Regions from separate parts of the Thiocapsa sp. C2-2m genome, predicted to be linked through region 2. Evidence: predicted binding sites of a transcription regulator. Region 2 holds the regulator's gene; each other region holds the start of a gene.
What was found. The regulator FNR, encoded in region 2, switches genes on or off when oxygen is low (the NO sensors DNR and NnrR bind a similar motif). The targets are predictions, from matches to a motif close to TTGATNTANATCAA.

Region 1: AADX97_RS19480 (DUF134 domain-containing protein) is a predicted target of FNR. The motif match lies at 3,735-3,748, and genes of this name have one in related genera.
Region 3: hcp (hydroxylamine reductase) is a predicted target of FNR. The motif match lies at 1,896-1,909, and genes of this name have one in related genera.

Annotation. Positions count from the first base shown of each region.
Region 1 is NZ_JBBWVD010000026.1:85,924-93,070, reverse strand. Features, by position in the region: gene AADX97_RS19510 (Crp/Fnr family transcriptional regulator) at 1-95, opposite strand, end outside; gene AADX97_RS19505 (NifB/NifX family molybdenum-iron cluster-binding protein) at 150-521, opposite strand; gene AADX97_RS19500 (ATP-binding protein) at 518-1,582, opposite strand; gene AADX97_RS19495 (ATP-binding protein) at 1,579-2,457, opposite strand; gene AADX97_RS19490 (NifB/NifX family molybdenum-iron cluster-binding protein) at 2,464-2,835, opposite strand; gene petA (ubiquinol-cytochrome c reductase iron-sulfur subunit) at 3,005-3,598, opposite strand; gene AADX97_RS19480 (DUF134 domain-containing protein) at 3,813-4,199, shown strand; gene AADX97_RS19475 (hypothetical protein) at 4,295-5,122, shown strand; gene AADX97_RS19470 (LexA family protein) at 5,165-5,635, opposite strand; gene AADX97_RS19465 (Y-family DNA polymerase) at 6,027-7,147, opposite strand, start outside.
Region 2 is NZ_JBBWVD010000001.1:186,559-193,705, reverse strand. Features, by position in the region: gene AADX97_RS00855 (class I SAM-dependent methyltransferase) at 29-790, shown strand; gene rnhA (ribonuclease HI) at 783-1,214, shown strand; gene dnaQ (DNA polymerase III subunit epsilon) at 1,403-2,125, shown strand; gene fnr (fumarate/nitrate reduction transcriptional regulator Fnr) at 2,329-3,087, opposite strand; gene AADX97_RS00835 (sulfur globule family protein) at 3,249-3,641, opposite strand; gene AADX97_RS00830 (CTP synthase) at 3,968-5,611, shown strand; gene kdsA (3-deoxy-8-phosphooctulonate synthase) at 5,608-6,444, shown strand; gene eno (phosphopyruvate hydratase) at 6,670-7,147, shown strand, end outside.
Region 3 is NZ_JBBWVD010000028.1:27,197-34,343, forward strand. Features, by position in the region: gene AADX97_RS20060 (type I restriction endonuclease subunit R) at 1-1,091, shown strand, start outside; gene AADX97_RS20065 (hypothetical protein) at 1,095-1,331, opposite strand; gene AADX97_RS20070 (hypothetical protein) at 1,657-1,890, opposite strand; gene hcp (hydroxylamine reductase) at 2,025-3,287, shown strand; gene AADX97_RS20080 (TusE/DsrC/DsvC family sulfur relay protein) at 3,458-3,760, opposite strand; gene AADX97_RS20085 (DUF3050 domain-containing protein) at 3,869-4,648, opposite strand; gene AADX97_RS20090 (sulfite exporter TauE/SafE family protein) at 4,876-5,553, shown strand; gene AADX97_RS20095 (sigma 54-interacting transcriptional regulator) at 5,634-6,524, shown strand; gene AADX97_RS20100 (hypothetical protein) at 6,731-7,147, opposite strand, start outside.

The DNA.
Region 1 (7,147 bases), on a different contig from region 2:
TGATCGAAGAGCTCGGCGCAGAAGGCCGCCGGCGCTTCGCGCAGAAACGCGAAGCTGTCGAGAATACGTTGGCGTTGCCAGGGATCGCTGATCATGTGGGCCGCGTCAGCCGATCGGCGAGCCGGTGTCCGACTGAGCGTCGAATGCCCTCAGCCGTGCCCATGCGCCACGCTTTCCGAACAGGGGGCGGCAGCGCTCAGTGTGCCACTCAGATAGCGCTCCACCGACGCGCGCACAGTGCCGCTTGCGCCAGTGGCGGTCTTGATGCCGGCCTGTGTGAAGAACTCGATCGCCCCTCCGCCCATGCCGCCGCTCAACATGACGTCGGCCTGCTGCTGCCTGATGAAGTCCGGGATCTGGCCTGGCTCATGCGCGTCTGAGAAGGGATTGGCGAGATCGCGTGTCGCGGTGACCGCGCCGTTCTCGACGTCCACCAGAATGAAGAAGGGGGCATGACCGAAATGCTGGGCGACCTGGCTGTCGAGGCCCTGGCTGGTTTCGGCGGTGACGGCAATTTTCATCGTGAATCTCCGGGTGGATCAAGGGTTGGTGGAATCGATGTGCAGCCGCGCCGGGCCGATTGAAGACCGGGTCGACTGCTCTGATGATCAATCGGTTCGTGTTTTGACAGCCGCTGAAGCGACGGTGCGTCGTCTGTCTTCTCAAACCTGTCGGGCGGTTGCGCCGGCCCCGGCACCAGGGCCGACACCAAGCGCTCCCAGACGGCGGACAGGGCGAGGCTCGCGGGCGCATCGGGGCGATACGCGGTGACCGCCTCGCCGGCCACCATCGCTCGGGCGATGGTCGGATCAAACGGGATATGCCCGACCGTGAGGATGCCGTTCGCCTGGCAATCGGCTTCGATCGCCCGAGCACCGGCCGGATACAGGTCGGCCTTATTGATGCACACCAGTGCCGGCACGCCGAAATGCTGGACGGTTTGGAGCGCGCGACGCAGATCCTGGATCCCGGAGACCGTCGGCTCGGTGACCAGCAGGGCCAGATCGGCGCCTGAGACGGCGGCAATGACCGGACAGCCGATGCCGGGCGGTCCATCGATCAGCACCAGTTGGCGCTGATCGTCCAGGGCCTGCTGACGGGCGCGCTGCCGCACCTGCGTGACCAGCTTGCCGGAGCTTTCCTGTCCCGGATACAGATGGGCATGATGGAGCGGTCCGTAGCGGCTGTCGGAGTACGCGTATTCGCCGACGGTTTGCTCCTGCATGCCGATGCTCCCGGTCGGGCACTGATAGACGCAGGCGGCGCAGCCGTCGCAGGCAATGGGGTCGATGACCCAACCCGTATCGGTCTCGACGATGGCATCGAAGCGGCAGACCGACTCGCAGTCGCCGCACTGCGCGCACAGGTCGTCGTCGATCAGGGCCACCTGACCGCCGCGAAACGGCTCGGTGTTCAACCGCTGCGGCCGGAGCACCAGCTCCAGATTCGCCGCGTCCACATCGGCATCGGCCAGGATGACCTGACCGGCAAAGGGTCCCAGGGACGCCAGATGGGCGAAGGCCGCGGTGACGCTGGTCTTGCCGGTGCCGCCTTTGCCGCTGAGGATGACGAGCTGTTTCATGGGGTCACCTCGGCGAGGATGCCTTCCAGCAGGTTGCGGAATCGGGGCCGATACTCGGCATCGGCTTCCACCAGGGTGCGGCCGCCGGCGATCGCCTCGGCGATGCGCCGCTCCATCGGGATGCGCAGCAGAATCGGCAATTCGCTCTCGGCGCAATAGGCCTCGACGGCGTTGTCGCCGATCCCGTCGCGGTTGATCACCACGCCGGCAGGGATGTTCAGCTCACGGGCGATGGCAACGACCTGTTTCAGGTCGTGCAGGCCGAAGGGCGTCGGCTCGGTTACGAACAGCACGAAGTCCGCCCCGCGCAGCGTCTCCACCACCGGGCAGGCCGCACCCGGCGGGGCATCGCGAATCTCCAGAGGGCGACGCGGCGCGCCGTTGCCCGCCGACGTTGCCGCGGGGGCGCGTTTCTTGAGCTCGCGCAGGATCGGCACGCCCATCGCTTGTCCGACGTTCATCAGACCCTGGGCAAAGGTCATCCCATCGGGTGTGGTCCCGCTGTCGATCCGACCGGTGACGAACAGATGCTCGCTGATCGCCTGCTCCGGGCACATCCAGGTGCAACTGCCGCAGCCGTGACATAGATCGTCGAATACCAGCGTCGTTTCACCGACCACGGCAATCGCATTGAACTGGCAGATCTCGGCGCAGGTTCCGCAGTGGGTGCAGATCTGCTCATCCACCCGCGGGACCTGGACCCCGACGTCCCGCTGGACCTCCAGGCGCGGATGCAGAAACAGCGCGGCGTTGGGCGCCTCCACGTCGCAATCGAGAAAACGCACCGCGTGCCCTTCGGCCGCGACCTGCGCGAGACTGGTGGCGACGGTGGTCTTGCCGGTGCCGCCCTTGCCGCTGGCGATGACGATACGCATCCCGGTTCAGTCTCCGTGATGGCCGCCATGCGTGGCCTGATCGGCCGGGGTCAAATCCCCCGAGGTGAACGCGGCCAGGATCTCGGCGGCGCTTTGGGCCTCATTGCCCGACGCAAGGAGACATTGGATGTGCGCCGCCGACAGGGTGCGGAACGCCTTGGGCCCGTACGCCCCGCTGACGACGGCCTGGGCGCCGAGCTTGGCGATACATTGCGCGGCCAGCACGCCGGCTCCGCCCGATGCCGAAACGGCCGGATTGGCATGGACGCTCCAGTCGCCGGTGACCGTTTCCACCAGACAGAAGGACTGCGCGCGCCCGAAACGGGCGTCGAAGGGTGCATCAAGCGATTGGCCGGAAATGGAAATAGCGAGTTTCATTTCAGTTCTTTCGGGATGTCCTGGTTGGCTGTATGCAGCCGCTCGGAGAGTCGGCCGATGAGGGTGTGCAGATATTGGATCCTCCTCTGACGGGTGATGTGTACCGTTCGATGCTGCGATTGCCGCGGTGAGAGAGCCTTGTCGATCGGCTCGGCCCCGTCGGTCCGGATCAGCCCGGCTGGCCATCCTCGCCGATGAGAAGCGTCGTGTCGGTGAGATAGCGATGCTTCGGGATGACTAGGTTGGTGGGCGCCGGGACGTTCTTGAAAACCCGCGCCGCCAGATCGAAACGCGAACCATGGCAGGGGCAGAAGAAACCGCCCTTCCAATCTGCCCCCATGTCATCCGGGGCGACTTCAGGCCGATAAGTCGGCGCGCAGCCCAGATGCGTGCAGATGCCGACGACGACCAGATAGGCCGGCTTGATGGAGCGGGTGGCGTTCTGACAATAGGCCGGCTGCTGTGGCACCTCCGAGGCGGGATCGACGAGATTCGGATCGTTTTCCGGCAAGGCGGCCAGCATCTCGGGTGTCCGATGAGTGATCCACACGGGCTTGCCGCGCCATTTGACGCGCAGCAGGCCACCAGGCTCCAGATTGGCGATATCCGCCTCGACCGGCGCTCCCGCGGCCCGCGCGCGGGCACTCGGATTCATCGATGCGACGAAGGGGACCAGCGCAAAGCCGGCGCCGACGGCGCCCACCAGACCGGTGGCGGCGACGAGAACGCGACGCCTCGTCTTGTTCACAACCTGCTCGCTCATGAGGGTCTGTCTCCGAACGAAGACGCGCCGAAGCCGATGCCGGGCGGCGCTCCTCGTCGTTTGAATGAAAGTGGGGTGAAGGTGATATTCCGACTGGACTGATCGGCATTGTCCCGCACCCGCCGCGTGCATTGCCCTGATATCCGTCAATGTCAAACGCACATATGTGCGTTTTACTGAGCGCATTGAACTGCACAATCGAGCCATGGGAGGCATGATGCCGGGTCGAACGCGACGCGCCCGCTGTATCGGATTCGATCCGGGCTTTCTCTGCTTCAAACCCTGCGGTCGACCGGGACGGGGCCTGGAGACGCTGACGCTGCGCGCCGACGAGTTGGAAGCCTTGCGGCTTGCGGATCTGGAAGGCCTGTATCAAGAGGACTGTGCCGCGCGGATGGGCATCTCGCGGACCACCTTCTCACGCACCCTGGCGCAGGCGCGCCGCACGGTGAGCGATGCCCTGATCAACGGCAAACGACTGCTGGTTGAGCCGAGCGCAGACCACGGAAACGCGCTCCTGTCATCGAGCGACAGATCACAAACCGCTGCGTCGCCCTCGATGACCAGGAGGGGCGACGCAGATCGCAGCGCTGGCCGCTAATGCGTCAGTAGGCCAAAGCTGGACCAGGATCCCGCAGCAATTCCCGCCGAAAAATCTTTCCATTTGAAAACTGTAGGTTAGCTCAGGCTCGGAAGATGCTCGGTGCGGTGCTGGTGCATCCGGACTGCGCGGAGGTCTTCCCGCTCGCCCCCGAGCCGATCCTCAAGCCCGACGGGGCGAAGAAGAACGACTGCGAGCGCAACGCCGCCAAGCGCCTGCTCACGGATCTGCGCCGCGAGCACCCGCACCTGAAGCTGATCGTGGTGGAAGACGCGCCGGCCTCCAACGGCCCGCACATTCGCCATCTGCAAGCGCTTGATCTACGTTTTATTCTCGGCGCCAAGCAGAGCGACCACACGTTTCTCTTCGACTGGGTGGCGGCCAGCGCGCGCACCATCGAGGCGAGCTTCAGCGACGCGAAGGGATTCCGCCACCGCTTTCGTTACCTCAACGGCGTGCCGTTGAACGACGCCAACTTCGACCTCGAGGTGAACTTCCTCGAGTACCGGGAACACGCCCCCGACGGCAGCGTCACCCACTTCTCTTTGGTGACCGACATCCCCGTCGAGGACAGCAACCTGATGACCCTGATGCGAGGAGCCCGCGCACGCTGGAAGATCGAAAACGAGACCTTCAACACCCTCAAGAACCAAGGCGATCACTTCGAGCACCACTTCGGTCACGGCAAACAGTCTCTCAGCACCGTGCTTATGCACCTGATGATGCTGGCGTTTCTGATCGATCAGATCCAACAGCGCTGCTGCCGGCTGTTCCAAGCCGCCTTGACGGCCGCCAAGAGCAAGACCCGGCTGTGGCGCAAGCTGCGCAACCGCTTCGATCTGTGCCTGATCCCCAACTGGGAGACGCTCTATCGGTCCATCATCCACCCGCCGCTGATCGCCTTGATGCTCGACACCACCTAGAGGACCGCCGTGAACGACTGTGCTCGAAGCCAATCTTGAGGGTCACCAAAAGCCAACCGTTGCAGCAGCGCCGCCCGGCGGCGAGAGGAGTGCCATGCCTGAACGTTCTCCACATGCGTCCGCGACGGTCTCGATCGATGCCGGGCGTACACGGCGGGAATTGCTGTACTTATTCGAGGCGTACTGCCGAAACACATCATCCATCTGCAATGAGAGTTGTGGATTGAGCGTGGCGCGATAGCCGTCGATCCGGGCCACCACCGTCTCGCCGTTCTCGGCCGTCGGGCGTTGCTCCACGACGACCAGATCGCCGGTGTCGATACCGTCGTCGGTCATGGAGTCGCCGCGCACGTACAGGGCAAAACTGCGAGCTGCCGCATGCCGTTTCACCAGACGGGCGGGAACCGTCAGGGTCTCGCGCGCCTCGACCGCGAGGACCGGCTGACCGGCGCTGACCAGACCGAGCAGCGGCAGCTCGACGGTGGGCTCCTCGCTCGGGTCGAGTGGCTCCAAGTCGGGGTACCAGGTGGGCGCAGCTGTCTACGAATCGGTTGCAAGACATCGTCCATCACGATCTCCGGGCGGTGAGAGTGTATTCGGGGAGTTTAGCCGCAGAACCGGGATCATGCGCGCCCAATAGCGGCGGATTCGCCTACTTCTCCGCCGATATCGAAAACAGCCTCGGACCCAAACACCGCCTCTTGCAGCCTCGCTTGCGTGTTCACGATGGCGTCGCACGCCATCTCGACCATGGCATTGACGATCGCCTGCTCGAGCAGAAGACGTTTGGTCTTGCGGTGTCAGTCGCGTTCGGCTTCGGTGAACAGCGGGCCTGCCAGATAGATGACGCGCATGATCAACCTTCGACGATCCCGTGTGTTCGTCATCGAACCCCGCGTCGGGATTACCCCGCGCGTACCCTCGCCAACCCCGCCCAGCGCGTCGTCGAGATCCCGGAGCCACGCTCCGAGCGACGCCGCCAGCCGGACCCGCGCAGTTGACCCGCGAACCGCAGGGTCTCGCGCCCGTACTTGCGATTGACCGCATCCAGCACCGCCATACGGCGCCGTGCGCGCTCCTCCTCCCCGACCTCGGCGAACAGATCCGCCGGCGCCTGCCCGGCCGGGACCACATCCGGCAGCAGCACCCCGGCCTTGCGGTAGGCATCCCCGGCGCGGAACAGACGCTCGACCCCGCGCGTTGCGGCCCGTACCAGCGCCGTGCTGTCCTGGGTCGGCACCGGGAAACCCAGGGTCACGGCGTTGGCGTAGAACGCCCGGCCCGTCTCGAAGGGGTTGGTCTGCACGAACACCGTCAGCGCCGGGGCGGCGAGCCCCTGCGACCGCAGCTTCTCCCCGGCACGGCTCGCAAACGCCGTCACCGCCGCCCGCAGCTCGGCCGGCGCGGTCACCGCGGCACCGAAGCTGCGCGAGACCATAACCTGCCGGCGGGGCGGCGCCACCTCCTCCAGCGCCAGACAGGCTTGCCCACGCAGCTCCCGGGCGATGCGCTCGACCACCACCCCGAAGGACGCGCGCAACCGCTGCGGGTGCGCCTCGCGCAACGCCCGCGCATCGGCGATGCCGAGCGCGCGCAGACGTGCCCCCGAGCGACCCGCGATGCCCCAAAGGTCTTCGACCGGAACTGAGGTCAGCACGGCGTCCCGATCCGGCAGCTCAGACCAATCGAGCACCGGCCCGGCCGGTCCCTGGCCCTTTTTGGCCAGCCGATTGGCAAGCTTGGCGAGCGTCTTGGTCGGGGCGATGCCGACCGCCACCGGGATGCCGGTCCAGCGCCGCACGGTGCGGGCGATCTCCAGACCCAGGGCGGTGGGATCCCGGACCCCGGCCAAGTCCAGAAAGCACTCGTCGATCGAGTAGATCTCGATGCGCGGCGCGAACCCCGCCAGCACCTGCATCACCCGCCGCGACAGATCCCCGTAGAGCGCGTAGTTCGAGGAGAAGACCGCGGCATCGGCCCGGCGCAACACCTCGGCGTACTTGAAGTAGGGCGCCCCCATCGGGA
Region 2 (7,147 bases):
AACATGCGCGTCTCGAAGAGGCATCGGCATGACTGTGCGCAATGGTCCGGGGTCACCCCTGGCAGAACTACAAGACTGGTACCGGTCGCCGCTCGGAGCCGAGGTGGCGGCGCTTGAGAGTGCGTGTGTGGAGCGGCTGCTGAGCGACACCTTCGGCTATTACCTGGTCCAGATCGGCGTGACCGAGAGCTTTCGAGACGCCATGGCCTCAAGTCGAATCCGCCATCGGATCCTCATGCCCTGCGAGCAGCCCTCGGGTCACGGTGGACGCGAGATCGTCGGATTGCCGAGCCGGTTGCCGCTTGCGAGCGATTCGATCGACGCCATCCTGCTGCCCCATACCTTGGATTTTTCGCCCGATCCGGATGCGGTGCTGCGCGAGGTCGAGCGCGTCCTGATCCCGGAGGGTCGAGTGATCGTGCTGGGCTTCAACGCGCTCAGTGCCTGGGGTCTTTGGTCCCTGCTGCGCGGTTCGGCGACGCAGGTGCCTTGGTGCGGGCGTTTCCGCACCGCTTATCAGATCGAGGATCGGTTGTCCGTGTTGGGTTTCGATATCGAGATTCGAGAGCACATCATGTTTCGGCCGCCGTTCCGGCGCGCCTTGGGACCGAGCTGTGCGGCATTCGACACCTTGGGGCGGCGACTCTGGCCGATTCTGGGCGGTGTCTATTTGATTCGGGCCGTCAAGCGGGTGGCTACCTTGACGCCGCTGCGCCCGGCTTGGGGGCGGCGCTCGCTGTTGCGCGGCGGTGCGGCGGAGCCGACGACACGCAGGGCCGGTCATGCCTGATTGCGTGCGCGCCTACACCGACGGTGCCTGCAAGGGCAATCCGGGGCCCGGGGGCTGGGGTGTCCTGTTGCGATGGGGCGACGTCGAGAAGGAGCTGTGCGGCGGCGAGCGCGCGACCACCAACAACCGCATGGAGCTGATGGCGGTCATCATGGCGCTGGAGACCATGAAGCGTCCGACCTGTCTGGAGATCGTCACCGACTCTCAATACGTCAAACGCGGGGTCGAGGAATGGATGCCGCGTTGGAAACGCAACGGCTGGCAGACGGCCGAACGCAAGCCCGTGAAGAATCGCGACCTTTGGGAGCGTCTGGATACCGCGATCGGCGGCCATCAGGTGCGCTGGAAGTGGGTCAAGGGCCATGCCGGTCATGCCGAGAACGAGCGTGCGGACCGACTGGCAAATCGCGGGATCGGGGGCTGAATCGCGTCCGGCATGACATGCGCGGTCTTCGCGTCGACTCGGCGTCGCGTGACTCGGCTGACTTCGGCGCAGACGCGATTCAGATATCGGAATTTTTCTCTTTAAACCGCGTCAGGTACGAGCCATTTGGAGTCCTCGGGGATTTGCTTTCCTGCAACGCGGCGGGTTTCACTTAGGACGCGGTTTAAATGAGACAGATTGTGCTCGATACCGAGACCACGGGTCTCGACCCCCAGGCTGGCCATCGCATCATCGAAATCGGTTGTGTCGAGCTGATCGACCGCCGCCTGACCGGAAACAACTTCCACCGCTATCTTCAGCCGGATCGCCAGATCGATGCGGGCGCCTCCGACGTGCACGGGATCACCAACGCCTTTCTCGCCGACAAGCCGCGCTTCGCCGAGATCGCCGAGGGCTTCCTGGACTATTTGGAAGGGGCCGAGCTGATCATTCACAACGCGGCCTTCGATCTCGGGTTTCTCGATCGCGAGATTACCGGCTGGAATGCCGAAGTACCGCGGATCGGGGATCGATGCGAGGTGATGGATACGCTACTCATGGCTCGGCGCATCCATCCGGGGCAGCGCAACAGCCTCGATGCCTTGTGCAAGCGCTACGGCGTGGATCATCGCCATCGCGACCTACACGGGGCTCTGCTCGATGCCGAGATCCTGGCGGATGTCTATCTCGCCATGACCGGTGGGCAGGTGGCCTTGAGTCTCGGGGAGGATCTCGCGACGCCGTCTCATGCCGGGCCGAACGCTCGGCAGCGCGGCCGACTGGATCCGAGTCGGCCGCGATTGCGGGTGACTCAGGCCGATCCGGCCGCGCTCGCCGCCCACGCCGAGCGACTCGCGGCGATCCAGGCGGCAAGTGCCGAAGGTTGTCTTTGGCTTCGCGCCGAGGGATGACACCGCTCGCGGTCTAAACCGCGCCCGGCGCAAGATGCGTCATCGAGATCCTGTGTGGTCTTTTGGAACCCCGCAGTCTCGGCGGAGACGCCGTTTGGAATTTTATCGTTTCAATTTCCTAAACTGCGCCGACTCCGAGGGTTGTCGATCGCTCCGGGGCAGATCCAGTCCGACGAGCATCCCAAAGCCGCAGCGGGCGCAGTTTAGCTCTGCTGCTGTTGGCGCCGATTCTGCCCGGCGCCGCCCACCAGCGACTCCAGCGTGTCCACGTCGAGCAACTGAATGTGCTTGCGGTCGACGTTCATCAGGCCATCGTCCTGGAAACGCGTGAAGAGTCGGCTGACGGTCTCGACGGCGAGACCCAGGTAGTTACCAATCTCGTGTCGGGACATGCTCAGATAGAAGTCGGTCGCGGACAATCCGCGTTTGTGCAGTCGCTTGGACAGGCTAAGCAGGAAGGCGGCGAGCCGCTCTTCGGCGTTCTTTTTACCGAGGAGCAAGAGCATGTCCGTGTCGTGCCCGATCTCTTTGCTGAGCAGCCGATACATCTGATGCTGAAGACTTGGAATGGTCGCCGTGAGCTCTTCGAGCCGGGTGAAAGGGATCTCGCAGATGGCGGATGTCTCGAGCACCTTGGCCGAGCAGGCGTGGATGTCCTTGTCGATCGCATCCAACCCGATCACCTCGCCCGGAAGATGAAAACCCAGCACCTGCTCGCCGCCCTCGGGGCTGGGGGCAAAGGTCTTCACGGAGCCGGTCTTCACAACATAGAGCGAACGAAATCGGTCCCCGTCGCGAAACAAAAAGTCACCCCGGTGAAGCGGTCGTGTTCGCTTTACGATCTCGTCGAGTCGCTCCACATCGTCCGGTGCAAGGCCCATCGGCAAACAGAGCGACGACAGGGAGCAGTTCCTGCAGGCGATGCGAATGGTCTCCAACGAGATGACTTTATGATGGCTCACAGCATCGCCCCACAATCTTCGATCGCCTGATTTTGAACCGTCGTTTGATCTGGATCAAGCGAAGATTATCTTCTTGTCATCGGGTCGACCTGAACCCGCAAGAAAAGGCCGCGCCCTCGCGGGCGCGGCCTTGACGCGAGCCTGACGAATCGGCGTTCGGCTTACTTCGCTTCGCCGGTCGCGGGGGCAGCGGGCGCGGCGTAGGGCGCAGCATACGGCACGCCGTAGTAGGGGGTGCCGTAACCCGGATAGCCATAGCCGTAGCCGGGGTAACCGTAACCGTAGCCTGGATAGCCGTAACCGTAGCCGCGTCCGTAGCCGCGACCACGTCCGTAGCCGCGACCGCCGCCGCTCATGTTCATGTTGAAGTCGCCCCAGCCGTCGCCGAGCATGTCGCCGAACAAGTCGCCGAGACCGGAGCCATAACCGGGCCCGTAGCCGCCGTAGCCCGGACCGCCCCAACCCGGTCCCCACCACGCCTGGGCCGGGCTCACGGCGAAGGCGGCGGCGCCTGCGATTACGGCGGCACTCAACAATTTCGCTGTTTGATGCATCGTTGACGCTCCTCTATTGACATTTGACATTCATCATCAACAACATCGATCAAGGCCGCTGCGACGCCGCCCGATCCTGACGAGCGCCGGCAGCGCCGAGAGGGTGTGTTTCGTGACTTGCGAAACGCCGTCAAATATACCCAGATCTCTGGATTTTGTGAAGTTTGCCGGGGCCGGCCCGGGGCCGGCGGCAGGGTTCGGGCGTGCGATGGTCGTCCCGAGTGCTCGGGTCAGCGCGCGCCTGTATCCCCGTTGAGCGGATCCGGGGATTTTGGTAGCGTGTCGGCGGATACGGGCCATCGCCCTCGACTGCCTCCTCGACCCCCATGACCAAGTTCATCTTCATCACCGGCGGTGTTGTCTCGTCGCTCGGTAAAGGCATCGCGTCGGCGTCTCTCGGGGCGCTGTTGGAGGCTCGCGGCCTGCGGGTGACCATGATCAAGCTCGATCCCTATATCAACGTGGATCCGGGCACCATGAGTCCGTTCCAGCACGGCGAGGTCTATGTGACCGACGACGGGGCGGAGACCGACCTGGATCTCGGCCACTACGAGCGCTTCCTGCGCACCCCGATGGGTCGCAACAACAACTTCACGACCGGGCAGATCTACGAGAGCGTCATCCGCAAGGAGCGGCGCGGCGACTATCTCGGGCGGACGGTCCAGGTCATCCCGCACATCACCGACGAGATCAAGCAGGCGATCCGTCTGGGCGCCGAGGGCGCCGACGTGGCCATGGTCGAGATCGGCGGCACCGTGGGCGACATCGAATCCTTGCCCTTCCTCGAGGCGATCCGCCAGATGCGGGTGGAGGAGGGGCGCGAGAACGCGCTCTTCATGCATTTAACCTTGGTGCCCTATATCCGCACCGCCGGCGAGATCAAGACCAAGCCCACGCAGCACTCGGTCAAAGAGCTGCGCTCCATCGGTATCCAGCCGGACATCCTTTTGTGTCGGGCGGAGAAGCACCTGCCGGACGAGGAGCGGCGCAAGATCGCGCTCTTCACCAATGTGACCGAGGACGCGGTCATCTCGGCGGTGGATGCGGACAATATCTACCGCATCCCGCGCTTGCTGCACGACCAGAAGCTCGACGAGCTGGTGGTGCGCCAGTTCCGGATCGAGGCCCCAGAGGCGGATCTGTCCGAATGGGATCGCGTCCTGGAAGGTTTCGATCACCCCGAGCAGGTCGTCCGTGTCGGCATGGTCGGCAAGTACATGCACCTCACCGAGGCATACAAATCGCTCTCCGAGGCGTTGGCCCATGCCGGCGTGCACACCAAGACCAAGGTCGAGATCGTCTATACGGATTCGGAGGTGATTGAGCAGGAGGGGACCGACAGTCTCGATGGGCTCGACGCCATCCTGGTCCCGGGCGGGTTCGGCGAGCGCGGGATCGAAGGCAAGATCCAGGCGGCCCGATACGCACGCGAGCACCGCATCCCCTATCTCGGGATTTGTCTGGGGATGCAGGTCGCCGTCATCGAGTACGGGCGTCACGTCGCCGGCCTGGATGGCGCGCACAGCACCGAGTTCGATCGCCGGACGCCCCATCCCGTGATCGCGCTCATCACCGAGTGGCGCGACGAGCGCGGGCGGATCGAGACCCGTGACGAGGGCGTGGATCTGGGCGGCTCGATGCGCTTGGGTGGCCAGAACTGCCGTCTGGAGCCCGGCAGCCTTGCGCGCAATGTCTACGGCAAGCCGCAGGTCCGCGAGCGCCATCGTCATCGCTACGAGTTCAACATCTGCTATCTGAACGTCATGAAAGACGCCGGGATGCGTTTCTCCGGTTGGTCGCTCGACAACCGGCTGGTGGAGATCATCGAGATCCCGGACCATCCCTGGTTCATCGCCTGCCAGTTCCATCCCGAGTTCACCTCGACCCCGCGCGACGGTCATCCGCTCTTCTGCGGCTTCGTTCGCGCCGCGCTCACGCGGCGTCACTTGGTGCAGGATACCCTCGCATGATCCTCTTCCCCGGTTTCGATGTCGGGCTGGATCGCCCGCTCTTTCTGATCGCCGGTCCCTGCGTGATCGAGAGCGCTGGACTGGCCGAGGAGACGGCCGGCGCGCTCAAGGAGATGACCGACGATCTGGGAATCCCCTTCATCTACAAGTCGTCCTTCGACAAGGCCAACCGATCCTCCTCGGGCAGCTTCCGCGGTCTCGGGCTGGCGCAGGGGCTGGCGATCCTGGAGGGCGTGCGCGAGCGTATCCGCGTTCCGATCCTGACCGACGTGCACGAAGACACGCCGCTGGGCGAGGTCGCGGATGTGGTGGATGTCCTCCAGACCCCGGCCTTTCTCTGTCGCCAGACCAATTTCATCCAAGCGGTCGCCAGCCAGGGCAAGCCCGTGAACATCAAGAAGGGTCAGTTCCTCGCCCCCTGGGACATGCGCCATGTCGTCGAGAAGGCACGCGCGACCGGCAACGAGCAGATCATGGTCTGCGAGCGCGGCGTCTCCTTCGGCTACAACAACCTGGTCTCGGATATGCGCGCGCTCTCGGTGATGCGCGAGACGGGCTGCCCGGTCGTCTTTGATGCCACCCATTCGGTACAGCTGCCGGGCGGGCAGGGCGATCGTTCCGGCGGTCAGCGTGAATTCGTCCCGGTCTTGGCCCGCGCCGCGGTGGCCGTCGGCATCGCCGGTCTCTTCATGGAGACCCACCCGAATCCCGATGTGGCCCTGAGCGACGGCCCGAACGCCTGGCCGTTGGACAAGATGCGCGCCCTACTCGAAACCCTAGTTCAGATCGACCGACTGGTGAAATTGGCAGGTTTCGCGGAGCAAGCGCTTTGAGATCGGCTTGAGGCCGCAGTCGGCATGGCCGGCGAGCCTATGTGTCCCCGCGTGATCGATCGTGTCCGCGTCCGGGCTCGCCCTGCCTGAGCCGGTTTGAATCGAACAACGCGATCGGACGCGTGCCTGCGGCGGACCGATCGACGCGAGACTCCCCGCTCGGTCTATATACCCACGCGATTCCCTTGAAGAATCGCTCCGTTCTTGTTTTTGGAGAGACATGCCATGTCCGCTATCGTCGATGTTCGCGCCCGCGAGGTTCTGGACTCCCGCGGTAACCCCACAGTCGAGGCCGATGTCATCACGGCCGACGGTGCGATCGGCCGCTTCATCGTGCCGTCCGGTGCCTCGACGGGCTCGCGCGAGGCCCTCGAGCTGCGCGACGGCGATCGCTCCCGGTTCAATGGCAAGGGCGTCCTGACCGCCGTCGCCAACATCCAAGGCGAGCTGCGCGACACGGTCGTCGGTATGGATGTCGGCGACCAAGCCGCCCTCGATCGCGCCATGATCGCGCTCGACGGGACCGACAATAAAGCGCGTCTCGGCGCCAACGCACTGCTCGGCGTCTCGATCGCCGCCGCGCATGCCGCCGCCCAAGAAAAGGCGCTGCCGCTCTTCATGTCTCTGTCGGCCGGCCCCTATCGTCTGCCCGTGCCCATGATGAACATCATCAACGGCGGCGAGCACGCGGACAACAGCGTGG
Region 3 (7,147 bases), on a different contig from region 2:
AGACCGGCTTCGACCAGCCGCTCCTCTGTGGGATGTACGTGGACAAACGCCTGGCCGGGGTGCAGGCGGTTCAGACCCTCTCGCGGCTGAACCGTGCCCATCCGGGCAAGGACATCACCTACGTCCTGGACTTCGTCAACGACCCCGCCGAGGTCTTGGCGGCCTTCCAGCCCTACTACGAGACCGCGGCGCTCTCGGACGTCACGAATCCCGACCTGGTGTTTGATCTGCGCGCCAAGCTCGACGCCGCGGGCCACTACGACGACTACGAGGTTGCGCGCGTGGTCGCGGTCGAGCTGGACCCCAAGGCGACACAGAAGCAACTCAGTGCCGCCGTGGAGCCCGTGGCCGATCGTCTCGTCAAACAGTACGCCGCCGCCAAGAAGGCGCGGACGGCGGCCAAGGCACAGCAGGATGCCAAAGCCGAGCAGGAGGCCCGCGAGACCATGGACGCCCTGGTGCTCTTCAAGCGCGACATCGGCACCTACCTGCGGGTCTACACCTTCCTGTCGCAGATCTTCGACTACGGCATCACCGACATCGAGAAGCGGGCGATCTTCTTTCTCCGGCTGTTGCCGCTCTTGGACTTCGGGCGCGAGCGCGAGACGGTCGATCTGTCGAAGGTCCGGCTCACGCACCATGCGCTGCGCGGCAAGTCCCAGCGGAATCTCGCCTTGGGTATCGGAGACGGGGACGACCCGGCGGACTATCTGCTCAAGCCGATGAGCGCGACCGGGTCGGGCGAGGTGCAGGACCCCGAGAAGGTCCGGCTGGCCGAGATCATCAAGGCCCTCAACGACCTCTTCGAGGGCGTGCTCACCGACGAGGATAAGCTCTTGTATGTTAATGAGGTTCTAAAGACCAAGCTCTTGGAGTCGGGGATCCTGGTGCAGCAGGCGCTGAACAACAGCAAGGAGCAGTTCGCCGCCTCGCCGAATCTGGACGACGAACTGACCAACGCCATCATCGACGCCCTCGACGCGCATACCGCCATGGGCCAGCAGGCGCTCAATTCCGAGCAGGTGCGCGAGGGAATCAAGCGGGTACTACTCGGCCCCGGACAACTCTGGGAGGCGCTGCGGGTGCGTTGAGGATCAGTCCGGGACCGCGACCCCGAACGCATCCATGCCGTCGGGGTTGGCTACGCTCCCGCAATCGCCGACTTCGGCGGGTGCGACCGGATAGCCGGCCTCTCGCACCAGCAGGCGGGCAGCGGCGTAGGTTGATGCGGTGCCGACGCACACGGGATGATGAAGCTGGCCTCGGGAATCGAGGCGAACGACGATCACGTCGCGCGCGGTACCGTCCAGGCGGGATTGACTGCTGCTCATGCTCCTTGCTCCTTGAGTGTGTGCCTGACATGCATGGCGATTGTGCGCCTCGATGGCCGCGACGGGGAGTAGAGCAAAGCCATCAATCGATGATTTTCCATGACCTCAGCCGGCCTTGCTCGTAACCCCGGCCATCGTGGCACCTGGCGCAGAGCGCCACGGGCATGCGTGACACCGCAGAGCGGGTGTCACGAGCGAACAAGTGGTCGAGGGCTCTACTCGTTGTCGTTGTCGTTGTCGTAATCGGATTCCGGACGAACACGACAACGACAACGTCACCGATCGTCAGCACAAGCGATCGGGATCGAATTTTCGGCAAATCCACTCAGCGCAGCACAAACCAGCCGATCGCCCCGCAGGCCAGGATGAGGATGGCGGGGTTGATGCGCTTCCAGAACAGCAGCAGGACGCTCGCCAGACCGAATCCCTGGGTCATGCCGTTGAACCAGAGCGGTCGATCCATGTTGAAGCTGGCTGTCTTGCCCACGGCATCGACGCCCGCGAGCGTCAACGCGATCGTGATGGGTGCCAGTCCGTGTCCGGGGCTCCTTGGGTCCACCCGTTTTGATCTAAGTCAAGGATACCGGGGTGTGCCCTCTCCAGACTGGGCGCCCCTTCATCGACCCCAACGATCGACACCGATCCGGGGGAGCGACAAGGGCACCTTGATCCCGATCCGATTCAGAGGCACCCATGCACTGCAACCAATGCGAACAGACCTACCATAAGACCGGCTGCGTCACCTCCCCCGGGATGTGCGGCAAGGACGCCGATGTCCAGTCCCTGCAGGAGATGCTGCTCTACGGTCTGAAGGGGATGGCTGCTTACGCCCACCATGCGCGGCGTTTGGGCAAGTCCGACGAGAGGGTGTCGGCCTTCATCGAGGAGGCGCTCTTTGCGACCATGACCAACGTTAATTTCGACGTGAAGAGTCTGCTCGAATATTGTCTGGAATGCGGACGGATGAATCTGCGCGTCATGCAGATGCTCGATGAAGGTCATATCGATGCCTTCGGCAAGCCGGCACCGATCAAGGTGAAGGAGGGGACGCAAGCGGGCCGCGGCATCCTGGTGACCGGTCATGATCTGGCGGACCTGCGGGATCTGCTCGGGCAGGTCGAAGGGACCGACATCAAGGTCTACACGCACGGCGAGATGCTGCCCGCGCACATGTATCCCTTCTTTCAGAACCACCCGAACCTGGTCGGGCATTACGGCGGTGCTTGGCAGAACCAGAAGCGCGAGTTTGCGGCCTTCCCGGGTCCGGTGGTGGCGACGACCAACTGTGTTCTGATCCCGCCTGCGAGCTACAAGGGTCGGCTCTTCACGACCCGCGGGACGGCGGTTCCCGATGGCCAGCGGGTGCTCGGCGGGGATTATTCCGAGGTGATCGCCGAGGCCATGCGTTGCGAGCCCTGCGAGGAACGGATGACGGGTGAGTCGACCGTCGGTTTTCATCGCACGGTGCTCTTGGATCATGCACAGACGATCGTCGACGCGGTGAAGGCGGGGCAGATCAGCCGGTTCTTCGTGATCGGCGGATGCGACGGGGCGGATCCGGGTCGCAACTATTTCAGCGACTATGCGCAGGGCACACCGGATGATTCGTTCATTCTGACCTTGGGCTGCGGCAAGTACCGGATCCGCGATCATGAATACGGCGAGCACCTCGGCTTCCCGCGTCTAATGGACATGGGCCAATGCAACGACGCCTACGGCGCCATCGCGGTCGCATCCGCCTTGGCCGAGGCATTCGAGTGCAGCGTCAACGAGCTGCCGCTGACCCTGGTCATCAGTTGGTTCGAGCAGAAGGCGGTCGCTGTTCTGCTGACCTTGCTGAGCCTCGGAGTCAAGGGGATCACCCTGGGTCCGAACGCGCCGGCCTTCGTTTCGCCGAACGTCTTTGCGATCTTGCAGGAACGATTTGATCTTCGTTTGAGCGGGAATGATGCCTAAGGGGATCTTCGGCTTGCCATGAGCGCTTAGGCGAAATCCGGAAATCCTTCTATCAAGGTAGTAGGTTGTGCCGAGCCGTGCGAGGCACAACCAACCGTCGGCGCAAGTTGTGCTTCCTATCGTCAGCACAACCTACGGGTCTACGGGTGGGGAAACTGCCGGAACTTGCTTTAAACGCACCCGGTCGGCTTCGGCAATCCACCCCACTTGCAGATCAGCTTCATCGGCCCCTTCCTGAAGATGTCGTAGAGGTCTTTGGTCGAGACCTTCTGCTTCTTGGCGAAGATGCGGATCGGCGGGACGACGCCGTCGGCCTCGTACATGGTCCTTGCCTCACGGATGAATCCCATCACCTGCTCGGTCATCTCGAATTCATCCGACTTGGCCAGCTCGATGGCGATCTCTTCGCTCCAGTCATCGCGATTGAGGAGAAAGCCTTCGTTGTCGAGAGGGACGCTCAGTGCTTCGGTCATGGGTACGGCTCCAGGATTGTGTTCCAGCGAAGATTTACGATTCACGCCAATGGTGGTGGCGAGGCGTGCCGATACAAGTCGTTCGTGACTTGCCGGCCCGTCCGCGCGTCAGCTCGCCCGGCCGGCCTGGATCGCCTCCAGCACACCGTCCCAGAATCGGATGCGTGCGCAGATCGCCTCCTCGGCCGCGGTTTCGGCCTCGTCGATCCGTTTTGGGTCATCGCCGCAGAGCTGCTCGAGCAGTTTCATCGACAGGGGGCCGTGGAAGTCCTCGTCGAGGTGGATATGCCGGTTCAGGTAATGATGGAAAATGGGCGCCTGCGCCTCGGTGATCCGCATCTGCTCGAGGAACTGCCTGAACATGCCGGGAATCAGCTTCTCGCGTCCGAGGGCCAGTGCGGCCGCGACCAGATGGGGTTTGTCTTCGCGGATGAAGCAGAAGGTGGTCTCGGAGAAATAGCGCGACGGCAGCGGGACCATCGATGCGTAAAGTGCCTTGTCGACACCCTGCTCGGCGACCAGATCGAGGAAGCGTCTCGGCATCTCGCCGTCGGCGCCGATCTCGGTCATGGCGCGACAGTACAGCTCGAAATGGCTGGCGTGCTCGATGCCGCCACCGGGGAGCGGCACGCTGTCGGATTCCTCTTCGAGCACAAGCTGGTTGATGAAATAGCGCACACCCGCGTCACCATGCGGCATCCATGGCACCGTGACGGGTGCGATTCGGGCCTGCAGGTACTTGATCAAGGACATGAAGTCCCAGACCGAGAAGATATGGTGACTCATGAAGACCTGGAGGTCCTCGATACGCTCGATGGCGCCGTAGATCGGATGTGCGTTGAGCTGTTCCTGCAGGGGCCGGATGTGGTCCAGGTTCAGTGATGCCATGAGTCCCGTCCTCGTTATTTCAGTATTTCAGTCGACACTGAATCGACAATATAAGGCGTTCCGGCTAGAAATCTCCAGTACGAGGCGATGAGTGCCTGATCGATGTCATCGCGGGCGGGGAATCTTCCGATTAGCCTGGTCTCGGGCCGGGATGCGATCCCGGCGAGACGTGTCGCGATGGAGTCGGGCAGGATGACGGATGATCGGGTCGGACGGTTTTTCGCGGGATGACGGGCTCCGCTTACGCGCTCGCGTTCGTCGTCGGGCTGCTGAGTGCCATGCACTGTATCGGCATGTGCGGCGGGATCAGCGGTGCCTTGAGCTACTCGCTGCCGGCGCAGACGCGCAATGATCGCGGACGGCTCGGTCTGTTCGTGCTGGCCTTCAACCTGGGGCGGATCGCCAGCTATGCCGCGGCCGGGGCCGTCTCGGGTGCATTCGGGGCCGCGCTGCTCGGCTCGGGCGCACCAGCCTGGCTGTTCGAGTGCGTGCGCTGGTTGGCCGCCGCCATCATGATCGGCATCGGGCTCTATATCGGGGGTTGGTTCCCCCGGTTCGCGAGGATCGAACGGCTCGGACTGCCTCTTTGGCGGCGGCTCGAGCCGCTCGGCCGACGCCTTTTGCCGGTGACCACGCTGCCGCGTTCCGTCCTGTTCGGCATAGTCTGGGGGTGGTTGCCTTGCGGGCTGGTCTACAGCATGCTTCTGAGCACGCCCGCGCAAGGCGGTGTTCTGGCCGGGGCGCTCTACATGGCCCTGTTCGGTGCGGGGACCTTGCCGATCTTGGTACTGGGGGGCCTCTTTGCCGGACAGCTCTTTCGGCTCGGTCAGGATCGACGCTTTCAGGCCATGGCCGGTATCGGCGTGATCCTGCTTGGGCTCTTGACCTTCATCGTCAACGGATAGAGCCGGACGTACCCGAGAGGGCGCCGCGAGCGCAGTCGAACCTATACGAGCACAAAGCAAACGATTTCGGATGGGGTGTCATGACGACTCTGATTGGCCGGTCTCCCGACTTTAATCGACTCCGCAATGCCCTGGCGATGGTTGCCGCGACGGATGTGGGCGTTCTCCTGTTGGGCGAGCCCGGCACCGGAAAAGAGACCCTGGCGCGCGAGATCCATGCGAGCAGCGCCCGTCGCGATGGCCGGTTCGGCATGCTCGCCTGCACCGGGGCACCGCCCGACGCGCTCGATCGATGCTTATCGACGTTTGCGCAGGACGCACCGGGGACCTTCTATCTGGATGAGGTCGGTGATCTGAATGCGGCGGATCAGGCGCGCCTGCTGCACCTCATCGTCGAGCAAGACGCCGCCCGCGACGGGTCTCCTTTCGGATCAAAGCTGAGGATCATCGCGGCCTCGGCCTTGGACCTCGATCGGCTGGTCCTGCAGGGGGCGTTTCGGCGCGATCTGTATCTGCGGCTCTGCGTCGTTCCGCTGGAGGTGCCGCCGTTGCGTGCACGGGCGCTCGATATTCCGGCGCTGACGCAACACTTCATCGCGACGGCGGCGGCGCGACATCGTCTCGATCCGCCACGGCTGAAGTCCGGTGCGGAGCGCCTGCTGCGCCGCTACACCTGGCCGGGCAATCTGCGCGAGCTTGCCAACCTGTGCGAGCGTTTGGTCATCCTCCTGCCCGGCACCGAGGTGGGTCCCGAGAACCTACCCGGGGAGGTGGTGCGAGGGGCGCCGCAGTCGGAGACCGACATCGGTTTCTCGCTCCCGCCGCACGGGATCGATCTCAACGACCTGGAGGCGGAGCTGATCCGCCAAGCCCTCTCGCTGGCCGGCGGGAACAAGAGTCGGGCCGCGCGTCTGCTCGGGTTGACCCGGGATACGCTGTTGTATCGGCTCCAAAAACACCTCATCAGCTAAACCGCGCCCCGGAGTTGTCCGGCGATGTTGCGATGTGGCGATAGGTTGGAGCGGTTCCCGACAGTCGGCACTGGACGCGGTTTAGGAAATAGGAAAATAGGAAAATAGATATTCCTGAACCGCGTCTCGACCGGCGGCGCTGGAATGCGCCACGCCGAGAGGTTGCTCGAAAGGATGCATGGACCGCCGACGCGGTTCAGTACGGTTCAGTGTAGCCGCTGACCGCTGCACCATGTGTCGAAGTAACGTTGCATCACCTCGCGGACGTGCGCGGGGTAGTTGAGCGCCTCCATTTGTCCCATACCCTCGCGGAAGAAGTAGGGGGCATGATCGGGCAGTTGCTCTCCGATGGCGTCGAACGCCTCTTCCATCAGGGCGGGCTGATGGCTGCGCGTAGCGACGATCCCGCGATTGATCAGGAGCACGAGCCAGGGATCGGTCGGGTCACTCGGGTCCATGCCTTGGATGCGGTCCGCCCCGATGCCCTCTGCAATCTCGCCCATCAGACCATAGAGCTCGGCCAATTCATCAGGTTGTTTCAAGTGGTTTGCGAGGGTGGCCAGAGCATTGACCACCTCCTCGGGGTGTTGCAGCTCGCAGCCCCGGCGCAGCATCCAGCACGC